DNA from 3 places in the Streptomyces sp. NPDC005799 genome. Region 1 is predicted to be linked to each of the others. Evidence: riboswitches for the same ligand, from Rfam matches in the RefSeq annotation. Region 1 holds a riboswitch; each other region holds the start of a gene.
The links. A riboswitch is a leader RNA that binds a small molecule or an ion and turns the genes downstream of it on or off. The one in region 1 is predicted to bind thiamine pyrophosphate.
Positions count from the first base shown of each region.

Region 2: another riboswitch for thiamine pyrophosphate. It lies ahead of thiC (phosphomethylpyrimidine synthase ThiC); the one in region 1 lies ahead of thiO (glycine oxidase ThiO).
Region 3: another riboswitch for thiamine pyrophosphate. It lies ahead of ABZ453_RS11365 (thiamine ABC transporter substrate-binding protein); the one in region 1 lies ahead of thiO (glycine oxidase ThiO).

Region 1 covers NZ_JBEXXQ010000002.1:82,755-86,682, forward strand. The annotation lists gene thiO (glycine oxidase ThiO) at 1-894, opposite strand, end outside; TPP riboswitch at 892-1,003, opposite strand; gene ABZ453_RS02370 (hypothetical protein) at 1,057-1,407, shown strand; gene ABZ453_RS02375 (FAD-dependent oxidoreductase) at 1,439-2,668, shown strand; gene ABZ453_RS02380 (Rv2175c family DNA-binding protein) at 2,733-3,104, shown strand; gene thiE (thiamine phosphate synthase) at 3,260-3,916, shown strand.
Region 2 covers NZ_JBEXXQ010000045.1:1,617-5,544, reverse strand. The annotation lists gene thiC (phosphomethylpyrimidine synthase ThiC) at 1-1,528, opposite strand, end outside; TPP riboswitch at 1,521-1,710, opposite strand; gene ABZ453_RS35355 (YibE/F family protein) at 1,782-3,269, shown strand; gene ABZ453_RS35350 (SsgA family sporulation/cell division regulator) at 3,347-3,784, opposite strand; gene ABZ453_RS35345 (helix-turn-helix domain-containing protein) at 3,883-3,928, opposite strand, start outside.
Region 3 covers NZ_JBEXXQ010000009.1:83,098-87,025, reverse strand. The annotation lists gene ABZ453_RS11370 (iron ABC transporter permease) at 1-1,091, opposite strand, end outside; gene ABZ453_RS11365 (thiamine ABC transporter substrate-binding protein) at 1,151-2,236, opposite strand; TPP riboswitch at 2,233-2,340, opposite strand; gene rlmN (23S rRNA (adenine(2503)-C(2))-methyltransferase RlmN) at 2,363-3,469, opposite strand; gene ABZ453_RS11355 (hypothetical protein) at 3,633-3,758, opposite strand; gene ABZ453_RS11350 (SRPBCC family protein) at 3,925-3,928, opposite strand, start outside.

The DNA of each region.
Region 1 (3,928 bases):
GTGCGCGTCGCGCAGCAGTTCGTACACGCCGCCCGCGGTGACCGTGGTGTCCCAGCCCAGTTCCTCGCTGGTCGCGCCGACGACCAGCTCGCCATTCTCGCGCGGCACCAGGTAGACGCTGCTGCCGCGCACCACGGCGCGCACGGTGCGGTTCAGGAACGGCGCGTACCGCTTCGGCACGGTCAGCCGCAGCACCTGCCCCTTCACGGGCCGTACGGGCGGCAGGACGTCGTCCGGGACGCCCGGGAGCCGTCCGCTGAGGCTGCCGGCGGCCAGCACGACCTGGCCCGCGCCCAGTTCGGTGCCGTCGGCCGTGGTGACGCCGGCGGCCCGCTCGCCCGCGACCCTCAGACGCTCGGCCCAGCCGCGGTGGAAGACCACGCCCGCGTGCTCGCACGCGGCCACCAGCGCACGTGCCAGGCGCCGCGGGTCGATCTGATGGTCGCCGTCGACCCGGAGCCCCCCGCGCACGCCCGGCGCGAGCATCGGCTCCAGGCGCCGGCACTCGCGCCCGGACAACCACTCTGACTCCAGTCCCGACTGCCGCTGCAGGGCGTGCAGTTCGCGCAAGTGGGCGCGGTCGTCGGCGTCCAGGGCGACGGCGAGGGTGCCGCACCGGCGGTAACCGAGGTCGTCCCCGGTGAGCTCGCCGAGCTCGGCCGCGAAGTCCGGGTAACGGCGCGCCGACTCCAGGTTGAGGCCGAGCAGGGTCTGCTCGCCGTAGTGCAGTTCGGTGACGGCGGCCAGCATCCCGGCGGCCACCTGGGCCGCCCCGCCGCCCGGCTCCGGGTCCACCACGGCGGTCGCGAACCCGCGCTGTGCGGCCCGCCAGGCCGTGACCAGGCCGATGATCCCGCCCCCGACGACGAGGACGTCTGACGTACGTGACGGCATGGGCGTCCAGCCCCTCCCTTCGCCGGCATGACCCGGATCAGGTTCGTACGGTCGGAGGCCGCCAGCCTCCCTCTCAGCCCGGTGCGTCCGGGCTCCCGCGAGTGCTTGTACGGTGGCCACCCTAGCCCGATCCCCGACGCCGCTGTAAGGGAGCCTCCCGCCGTGCCCCGCTCGCTGGACGGCCTCGTCCTCGCCCCCGTCGCCGACCAGGCCCCAGGTCAGGTGGGCACCGGCACCCGCTTCACGTACCACGAGCGGGACGGGGAGATCTGGGCCGAGTACGCGGGCGGCGACGTCGTACGCGGGCATCTGGTGGGTACCCGGTCGGGAGACCGGCTCGACTTCCGGTACGTGCAGCTCACGCACGACGGGACGACGTCCTCGGGGCACTGCGTGTCCACGGTCGTCGGACTGCCGGACGGCCGGCTGCGGCTGGAGGAGACCTGGGAGTGGGAGTCGCAGCCGGGCCGCGGGACCAGTGTTGTGGAGCAGGTCACTCAACACGACCGCTGACTGACGGATAGTCAGTGTCTATGGTGATCAGGTGAGCGAGCAGACGACGCAGTCGCAGCGACGGGTGGTCGTGGTCGGCGCGGGCATGGCCGGTGTACAGACCGCCGTCGCCCTGCGCGAACAGGGCTTCCGGGGCACCGTCACCCTGATCGGTGCCGAGCCCCACCAGCCCTACGACCGTCCGCCGCTGTCGAAGGCCGTCCTGCTCGGCAAGTCGGAGGGTTCCGCCTTCGACGTCGACTTCGAGGCGCTCGGCATCGAACTCCTGCTGGGACGCGAGGCGCTCGGCGTGCGCCCGGACGACCACGAACTGAACACCGAGGCCGGGCCCGTCCCGTACGACGTCCTGGTCCTCGCCACCGGCGCCGAACCCGTCCGGCTGCCGGGCGCGGAGGGCGTGCCCGGCGTGCACCTGCTGCGCACCCTGGACGACGCCGAGCGGCTGCGGCCGGTGCTCGCCCGGCAGCACGACATCGTCGTCGTCGGCGCGGGCTGGATCGGCGCCGAGTTCGCCACGGCCGCACGCGAGGCCGGCTGCTCGGTGACCGTCGTGGAGGCCGCCGACCGACCGCTGGCGGGCGCCCTGCCCGCCGAGGTGGCCGCGCCGATGGCCGCCTGGTACGAGGACGCCGGCGCCGTGCTGCGCACCCACGCGCGCGTGGAGCGCGTCGAACCCGGCGAGGTCGTCCTCGACGACGGCTCGCGGCTGCCCGCGGGCGCGGTGGTGGTCGGGATCGGCGCCCGCCCCGCCACCGGCTGGCTCACCGGCTCCGGCATCGAACTGGGCGCCCACCGCGAGGTCCTGGCCGACGCGTACCTGCGCAGCTCGGCACCGGATGTGCACGCCGTCGGCGACTGCGCCTCCTTCCCCTCGGGCCGGTACGGCGAGCGCCTGCTCGTCCACCACTGGGACAACGCCCTCCAGGGCCCGCGCACGGTCGCGGCGAACATCATCGCCGCGGCCACCGGGGCGCCGCCCGCCGTCTACGACCCGGTGCCGTACTTCTGGTCCGAACAGTTCGGCCGCTTCGTCCAGTACGCCGGCCACCACACCTCCGCGGACGCCACCCTGTGGCGCGGCGACCCCTCGGGCCCGTCCTGGTCCGTCTGCTGGCTGCGCGAGACCCGTCTGATCGCCCTGCTGGCCGTGGGCAGGCCCCGCGACCTGGCCCAGGGCCGTCGCCTGATCGAGGCTGCCACTCCGATGGACCCCCGGCTCCTCGCCGACCCCACGCGCCCGCTCAAGGCGGCCACGGCCTAATCCGCCGCCCTGGTTGGACGGCCCCGACTTCCGACTGTCAGTCCTGGATGGCACGCTTAATCCCGTGACCGAGATTGACGCAAAGATCGATGCTCTCGTCCCCGCCTGGCTCACCCTGCCCGACATCGCCGAGATCCTCGGCGTCGAGGTGACGCGTGTCCGGCAGCTGGTCAAGGAGGGCCAGCTCATCGCCGTACGCCGAGGTGAGAACCGCGCGCTGCACGTCCCCGCCGCCTTCATCGACGGGGCCGAGCAGAAGGTCGTCAAGGGCCTGTCCGGGACCCTGACGCTCCTGCGGGACGACGGCTTCTCCGACGAGGAGATGCTCGAGTGGCTCTTCACCCCCGACGAGAGCCTGCCCGGCACCCCCGCTCAGGCCCTGAGCGAGAATCGCGGCACGGAGGTGAAGCGCCGGGCCCAGGCGCTCGCCGTCTGATCCGAACGCGCTGATCATCCGAACACCGTCCGGCGTACGGGCCGGGCCCGCCCGGGCCACGGCCGTGGCACCGCGCGGCCCGCGGCAGCCACGCCGCGGGCGCCCGGCCCCCGGCCCGTACGCCGCCGACCACGAACGACACGGGGGACCTTCGCATGTCCATCGCCGCCACCACCGCCCGCGCCCGGCTCGCCGACGCCCGTGTCTACCTGTGCACGGACGCCCGCAGGCGCCAAGGCGACCTCCCGGAGTTCCTGGACGCCGTGCTTGCCGGCGGGGTCGACATCGTCCAGCTGCGCGACAAGGGCATGGAGGCGGCCGAGGAACTGGAGCACCTGGAGGTCTTCGCCGAGGCCTGCGCCCGGCACGGTCGGCTGCTGGCGGTCAACGACCGCGCGGACGTCGCCCACGCCGCCGCGGCGGACGTCCTCCACCTCGGCCAGGGCGACCTCCCGGTGCCCGCCGCCCGCGCGATCCTCGGGGACGACGTCCTCATCGGCCGCTCCACGCACGCGGAGGCGGAGGCCGAGGCGGCCGCCGTCCAGGACGGCGTCGACTACTTCTGCACCGGCCCGTGCTGGCCCACCCCCACCAAACCCGGCCGTCACGCCCCCGGCCTCGGTCTGGTCCGGTACACCGCCGCCCTGGACACCGACCGCCCCTGGTTCGCCATCGGCGGGATCGACCTCGGCAACCTCGACGAGGTGCTGGAGGCCGGCGCCCGCCGGGTCGTGGTGGTCCGCGCGATCACCGAGGCGGACGATCCGGGAGCCGCCGCGGCGGAGTTCGCCAAGCGGCTGCGGCAGCAGTAACGGGGGTGTGTC
Region 2 (3,928 bases), on a different contig from region 1:
CCCACCGGAACTCGAAGCGGGCGTCGGACAGCGCGTCGTCCCACTCCTGCGCCCCGGGGTGCCCCTTGGCAAGGTCGGCCGCGTGGGCGGCGATCTTGTAGGTGATGACACCGGTCTTGACGTCGTCGCGGTTGGGCAGGCCCAAGTGCTCCTTGGGAGTGACGTAGCAGAGCATCGCCGTACCCCACCAGGCGATCATCGCGGCACCGATGCCGGAGGTGATGTGGTCGTACGCCGGCGCGACGTCCGTCGTCAGCGGGCCGAGGGTATAGAACGGAGCTTCATCGCAGATCTCCTGCTGAAGGTCGATGTTCTCCTTGATCTTGTGCATCGGGACATGCCCCGGGCCCTCGATCATGGTCTGTACGTTGAAACGCTTCGCGATCCGGTTGAGTTCCCCGAGCGTGCGCAACTCCGCGAACTGCGCCTCGTCGTTGGCGTCCGCGATCGAACCGGGACGCAGACCGTCCCCGAGCGAGTACGTGACGTCGTACGCGGCGAGGATCTCGCAGAGTTCTTCGAAGTTCTCGTACAGGAACGACTCCTTGTGGTGCGCCAGACACCACGCCGCCATGATCGAGCCGCCGCGCGAGACGATGCCGGTCTTGCGGTGGGCGGTGAGCGGGACGAACGGGAGGCGCACGCCCGCGTGGACGGTCATGTAGTCCACGCCCTGCTCGGCCTGCTCGATGACCGTGTCCTTGTAGATCTCCCAGGTCAGCTCCTCGGCCCGGCCGTCGACCTTCTCCAGCGCCTGATAGAGCGGCACCGTGCCGATGGGGACGGGGGAGTTGCGCAGCACCCACTCACGGGTGGTGTGGATGTTGCGGCCCGTGGACAGGTCCATGACCGTGTCGGCGCCCCAGCGGGTCGCCCAGGTCATCTTCTCGACCTCCTCCTCGATGGAGGAGGTGACAGCGGAGTTGCCGATGTTCGCGTTGACCTTCACCAAGAACCGCTTGCCGATGATCATCGGCTCGATCTCCGGGTGGTTGACGTTCGCGGGGAGAACCGCCCGGCCCTCCGCGATCTCCTCGCGGACGACCTCCGGTGAGACGTTCTCCCGGAAGGCCACGAACTCCATCTCGGGCGTGATCTCGCCGCGGCGCGCATACGCGAGCTGCGTGACCGCCTTGCCGTCGCGGCTGCGCCTCGGCTGGCGCGGACGTCCCGGGAAGACGGCGTCGAGGTTGCGCAGACCGCCGCGGGGCGATGTGTGCTTGACCCCGTCGTCCTCGGGACGGACGGGCCGACCCGCGTACTCCTCTGTGTCCCCGCGACCGACGATCCAGTTCTCGCGCAGCGGGGCGAGCCCCCTGCGGACATCCGTGTCGGTGAGCGGATCGGTGTACGGGCCCGAGGTGTCGTACAGCGTGACCGACTGCCCGTTGGTGAGGTGCACCTGACGGACCGGCACCCGCACATCGGGGCGCGAACCCTCGATGTACGCCTTGTGCCAGCCGATGGACTTCCCGTTCTCCCCGTCGAACTGCGTGGAGGCAGGCGTGCGTGCGTCCTTGTTGGTCATGAGACCTACTCCCTACGCCGGCATTACCCGGTAACAGGTTCGGCGGTCGACGCAGCGGCTTCCGTCTGCCGACATTTCGTGGGGAACATCACTCGACTTCGTTGACGTTCCACGTGAAACATCGCTGGGACGGAGGTCAGCGCCCTCTCAGCCCGGTGCTCCGAGCTCCCGCGTGTGCAAAGGTGCCTCCACGCTAGCGTCATGTGTGGCGCGGTGAACAGTGCCCCTCTGCCGTTGTTGGGATGATCTGCCGGTGACCACGACACACCAGCCCTCGTACCCGCCCCCTGGGCACGGCCCGGGATACGGCGGCATCCATGGGGCCGACGGCCACGAACCCGGTAACGGCCCCGGAGCCCCCGGCGGGCCGGGACACGGGCACGATGCGGGCGCCCATGGCGGGCACGGGCACGATGCGGGCAGCCACAGCGGGCACGGCCACAGTCACAGCCATGGTCCGGCCGCCCCCGTCTCCCAGCATTTGCGCAAGGTCATCGCGGCCGTCCTCATCCCGTTCGCCGCCGCCGTGGTCGTCGGCCTCGTGGTGCTGTGGCCGGGCGGCGCCCCGTCGCACCAGCGGACCGGGGTGGGCTTCGACCGGCAGACCCAGCAGGCGACGGTCACCAGGGTCGTCTCCGTGAGCTGCAAGTCGGTGAACGCCTCGGGCGGGAGCTCGCTCGGCGACACCTCCACCACCGGGGGTTCCTCCGCCCAGCAGCAGGAGAAGGGGACCTGCAAGAAGGCGACGATCCGGGTCGACACCGGCAAGGACAAGGGCCGTACGTTCACCGAGATCGTCCAGCCCGACCAGTCGCGCCAACTGCACCAGGGCGAGAAGGTGGTGGCCGCCTACGAGCCCTCGGCACCCAAGGACCTGCAGTACTCCGTGGCCGACGTGAACCGACGGTTCCCGATGGCTCTGCTGGCCGGCATCTTCGCGCTCGCCGTCGTGATCGTCGGACGGCTGCGGGGCGTCATGGCGCTGGTCGCGCTGGCCATCAGCTTCCTGATCCTGAACTTCTTCATCCTGCCCGCGATCCTGCAGGGCTCGAATCCCCTGCTCGTCGCGGTGATCGGGTCGAGCGCGATCATGCTGATCGCCCTCTACCTGTGCCACGGGCTGTCGGCCCGTACGTCCGTGGCGGTGCTCGGCACACTGATCTCGCTGGTGCTGATCGGTTTCCTCGGCTCGCTGTTCATCGGCTGGGCGGCGCTCACCGGGAACACCGACGACAACACCGGCCTGATCCACGGCCTGTATCCGTCGATCGACATGAGCGGTCTGCTGCTCGCGGGCGTCATCATCGGCTCGCTCGGTGTCCTCGACGATGTGACGGTCACTCAGACCTCGGCGGTCTGGGAACTGCACGAGGCCAACCCCTCGACGGGGTGGCGCGGGCTGTACCGCGCCGGCATCCGCATCGGCCGCGACCACATCGCGTCCGTCGTCAACACCCTGGTCCTCGCCTACGCCGGTGCCGCGCTGCCCCTGCTGCTGCTCTTCTCCATCGCGCAGAGCAGTGTGGGCACGGTGGCCAACAGCGAGCTGGTGGCGGAGGAGATCGTGCGCACGCTCGTGGGATCGATCGGGCTGGTCGCCTCGGTCCCGGTCACGACGTTGCTGGCGGCGCTGGTTGTCTCGGCCGACCGACCGTCACGGGAGACGGGACCAGGGACGGCAACGGCCGGCATCGCACCGCCTGCGGCCCGCACGGGGAAGGGCCGACGACGCAAGCACTGAGGACGAGGCCCAGGGGTGCACGCGTCAGCGGAAGAAGCGTTACTGCGTTCCGTTCCGGCCGCCCCCGCGCGCAGGCCTCACCCGGCGCTTTGCTCCTCCGCCAGGATGCGGTCCAGCGCCTCGTCCAGATGGGCGTCGAACTCGGCGAGCGCTCCCTCCTGGCCGAGCGGCACCAGCTTGTCCGTGCGGTCCAGGAACGCGATGAGCGGCGCCGTCGACGAACGGAACAGCGCCTGGTCACCGCCCACCTGAAGCCGGATCAGCACCTCGCTCAGCGAGTCCACCTCGGCGGGCGACACCCGCACATCGCCCTCACCGCACGGCCTGCCCACCCCGTCGATCAGCAACTCCCTGCCGAACGCCCAGGTCACCGGGGCATCGCCCGGCAGATGGAAGGTCAGCCGAACGGCATAGGGATCACACGTCTCGTACCCCAGCTCGACCGGGATACGGAAGGAGAGCTCCTCGGAGACGAGGAAGCTCATCATGACCTCTGCCTGTACGGACTCGCGCATCGCCTACCCCGTCATATGAAGCCGAATGGCTGGGAATGATCCCCTGACACTGCAGGCATCTTGCTGAAAGTGAGCGACAGATCACAAGGAGTGAGTTTTCAGATGCTGATAGAGAGCGCCAGTGACCCCAGCAGGCGCCCGATC
Region 3 (3,928 bases), on a different contig from region 1:
CCGCGCACCAGTCGTCCGGCGTCCCGGCGGGCGAGGGCCGCGGCGGCCAGAGCGCCGATCACGACGGCGATGGCGGTCGCGGCGAGGGCGTACTGCAGTGAGTTGCCGATCGCGTCGATCGGCGGGACGAGGAAGGTGTCGCCGGTCTCGCTGGTCAGCGCCCGGTAGTAGCGGAAGTCCGGCGCGTCCAGCGACCGTTGCACCAGCACGGCGAGCGGCAGCAGGAGCAGGACGGCGACGGTGAAGAGGACTCCGGCCAGCAGCGCCCACTGGGCCGTCCCGCGCGGCCGCCGGGCCGTCACGGACGCGTCCACGAGCCGCAGGGCGCTCTCCCGCCGCCGTACCGTCCAGGCGTGCACGGCGAGGATCGCGCCGACGGCCAGGAACTGGACGATCGTGAGCACGGCGGCCGTGGACAGGTCGAAGATCTCGGAGGTCTGCCGGTAGATCTCGACTTCCAGGGTGGAGAAGGTGGGCCCGCCGAGGATCTGGACGACGCCGAAGGACGTGAAGGTGAAGAGGAACACCATCAGCGCGGCGGCGGCCACGGCGGGCGCGAGGGCGGGCAGGGTGACCCTGCGCCAGGCGCGCAGCGGGGACGCGCCCAGCATCCGCGCGGCCTCCTCCTGCCGCGGGTCCAGTTGCGCCCACAGTCCGCCCACGGTCCGTACGACGACCGCGTAGTTGAAGAAGACGTGCGCCAGCAGGATGGCCCACACGGTCGTGTCCAGCCGTACGCCCCACAACTGGTCGAGCAGTCCGCCGCGTCCGACGAGCGCGAGGAAGGCCGTTCCGACGACGACCGTCGGCAGGACGAAGGGGACGGTGACGACGGCCCGCAGCACCTGTCGGCCCGGGAAGTCGAAGCGCGCGAAGACGTAGGCGCCGGGAAGGGCGACCAGGAGGGTGAGCGCTGTTGAGGCGAGCGCCTGCCAGGTGGTGAACCACAGGACGTGCCGGATGTCGGACTGGGTGACGACGTCCGCGATCCGCCCGAGCCGCCACGCCCCGTCGACCTTCAGCCCGCGCGCGACGATCGCGGCGACGGGCCAGGCGAAGAACAGTGCGAAGAACGCGACGGGCACGGCCATGAGCCCGTAACGCGCCGCGTTCCCCTGCCGGGTCCTGCGCGGGGCCGCTTCGGTCGGGGCTACTTCAGTACGAGTGACGTCCACGACTTGACCCACTGGTCACGGTTGGCGGCGATCTTCGCGGGAGCCATCGTCTCGGGGTTCTTGGCGGCGGGACCGTACTCGGTGAACTCCTTGGGCACCGCGGCCCCTTCGATCACCGGGTAGACGAACATGTTGAGCGGCATGTCCTCCTGGAACTCCTTGGTCACCAGGAAGTCGATGAACGCCTTGCCGCCCTTGCTGTTGTGCGCGTTGCTGAGCAGTCCCGCGTACTCGATCTGCCGGAAGCAGGTGCCGTACGACACTCCGGTCGGCGCGGTCTTCGGCCTCGGGTCGGCATAGACGACCTCCGCGGGCGGCGAGGAGGCGTAGGAGACGACGAGCGGCCGGTCCCCCTTGGCCTTCTTGCCGCCGGCCGAGCCGGAGAACTCCTCGTTGTAGGCCTGCTCCCAGCCGTCGACGACCTTGACGCCGTTGGCCTTGAGCTTCTTCCAGTAGCCCTGCCAGCCCCCATCGCCGTACTTCGCGGCGGAGCCGAGCAGGAAGCCGAGGCCGGGCGAGGAGGTGGCGGCGTTCTCGGTGACGAGGAGGTTCTTGTACTCGGGCTTGACCAGGTCGTCGAAGGACTGCGGCGGGGTCAGCTGGTGCTTGCTGAAGTAGGCCTTGTCGTAGTTGACGCAGATGTCGCCGGAGTCGATGGGCGTGACCCGGTGCTTGTCCTGGTCGACCCGGTACTGCGGCTTGATCCGGTCGGAGCCCTTCGCCTCGTACGACTGGAACAGTCCGTTGTCGAGGGCCCGGGAGAGCAGGGTGTTGTCAACGCCGAAGAAGACGTCGCCCTGGGGGTTGTCCTTCGTCAGGATGGCCTTGTTGACGGCCTGCCCGGCGTCTCCGTCCTTGAGGACGTGGACCTTGTAGCCGGACTGCTTCTCGAAGTCGGCGAGGACGCTCTTCGAGACGGCCCAGGAGTCGTGGCTGACCAGGGTGACGGTCTTGGAGTCGGCGGAGGAACCGCTGCCTGAGGAGCCGCAGGCGGACAGCGTGAGCATGCCGAGGCCACAGCCGAGGCCTATGACGGCAGCACAGTACTTCTTGGTGTTCACGGTGATGACCGAACTTCCTACCCAGAATGACCTGGGCGAGGTTCAGAGGGTCTGCGGCCCGATTGCCGCACTCTCAGCGCTGTGGCGCTCCCCTGTCGGATATGAAGGTGTACGTACGGGCAAAGGTTACCGCTCGGTGGCCGCCAGCTGTCCACAGGCCCCGTCGATCTCCTGACCTCGGGTGTCCCGGATGGTCACCGGTACACCGTGCGCGGCGATGGCCTCGACGAAGGCCTTCTCGTCCTCGGGCCGGGAGGCGGTCCACTTCGAGCCCGGGGTCGGGTTCAGCGGAATGAGGTTGACGTGCACGGGTTTGCCCTTGAGCAGCCGCCCGAGCCGGTCACCCCGCCACGCCTGGTCGTTGATGTCCCGGATGAGCGCGTACTCGATGCTCAGCCGTCGCCCGCTCTTCTCCACGTACTCGAACCCGGCGTCGAGCACCTCCCGCACCTTCCAGCGCGTGTTCACGGGGACGAGGGTGTCACGCAGCTCGTCGTCGGGGGCGTGCAGCGAGATCGCGAGCCGGCACTTGAAGCCCTCGTCGGCGAAGCGATGGATGGCGGGCACGAGCCCGACCGTCGACACGGTGATCCCGCGCTGCGAGAGCCCGAGCCCGTCGGGGGCGGGGTCGGTGAGCGCGCGAATGGCTCCGACCACTCGCTTGTAGTTGGCGAGCGGCTCCCCCATCCCCATGAAGACGATGTTGGACAGCCGCGCGGGCCCGCCCGGGACCTCTCCGTCCCTCAGCGCCCGCATCCCGTCCACGATCTGGTGCACGATCTCGGCGGTCGACAGATTCCGGTCCAGCCCGGCCTGCCCGGTGGCGCAGAACGGGCAGTTCATCCCGCACCCCGCCTGCGAGCTGATGCACATGGTCACCCGGTCCGGGTACCGCATCAGCACCGACTCGACGAGCGTCCCGTCGAACAGCCGCCACAGCGTCTTGCGGGTGGTCCCCTGGTCGGTCGACAGATGCCGTACGACGGTCATCAGCTCGGGAAGCAGCGCCTCCCGCAGCTTGGGGCGCGCCGCGGCCGGGATGTCGGTCCACTCCGCGGGGTCGTGCGCGTACCGCGCGAAGTAGTGCTGCGACAACTGCTTGGCACGAAACGGCTTCTCCCCGACCTCGGCAACGACCTCCTTGCGCTCGGCAGGAGTGAGATCGGCAAGATGCCGCGGCGGCTTCTGAGCTCCGCGGGGGGCGACGAAAGTAAGTTCTCCGGGCTTAGGCATGGCTCAACCAGTGTCGCAGATCGAACCGGGTGGCCCGGGACAGCTGAGGTGTAGCCCACTCCGCCTCCGATACAGGGGCGGGTTCCCTCGTGGGGCAGGGGAGGCGCCGGGATGGTGGAGACCTCGACATCGAGCCGGCCAGGGCGCCGGGCTGCGTGCGCGGCTACGACACGATCGCGGGCAGTCCGAGGGCGATCCACGAGGCCGGGTCGGCCGCGGCGAGCGGCCCCTCGCGGATCGGCGAGTCCATCGACACCACCGAGAAGAACTCGACAGCATCGGTGACCACACTGGCGACGGCAAGGTCGACAAGGCTGTGCAGGACCTGGACCGGGCCGTCGCCGACTACAACAGGGCCGTCCTCGCCGGCGAGAACCCGGACTCGCGTGCGATCGACAAGGCGGCCGACGAGCTGAAGGACGTCTGCACCTCGCAGCGAGGGCCGGGAAGCGACGCTAG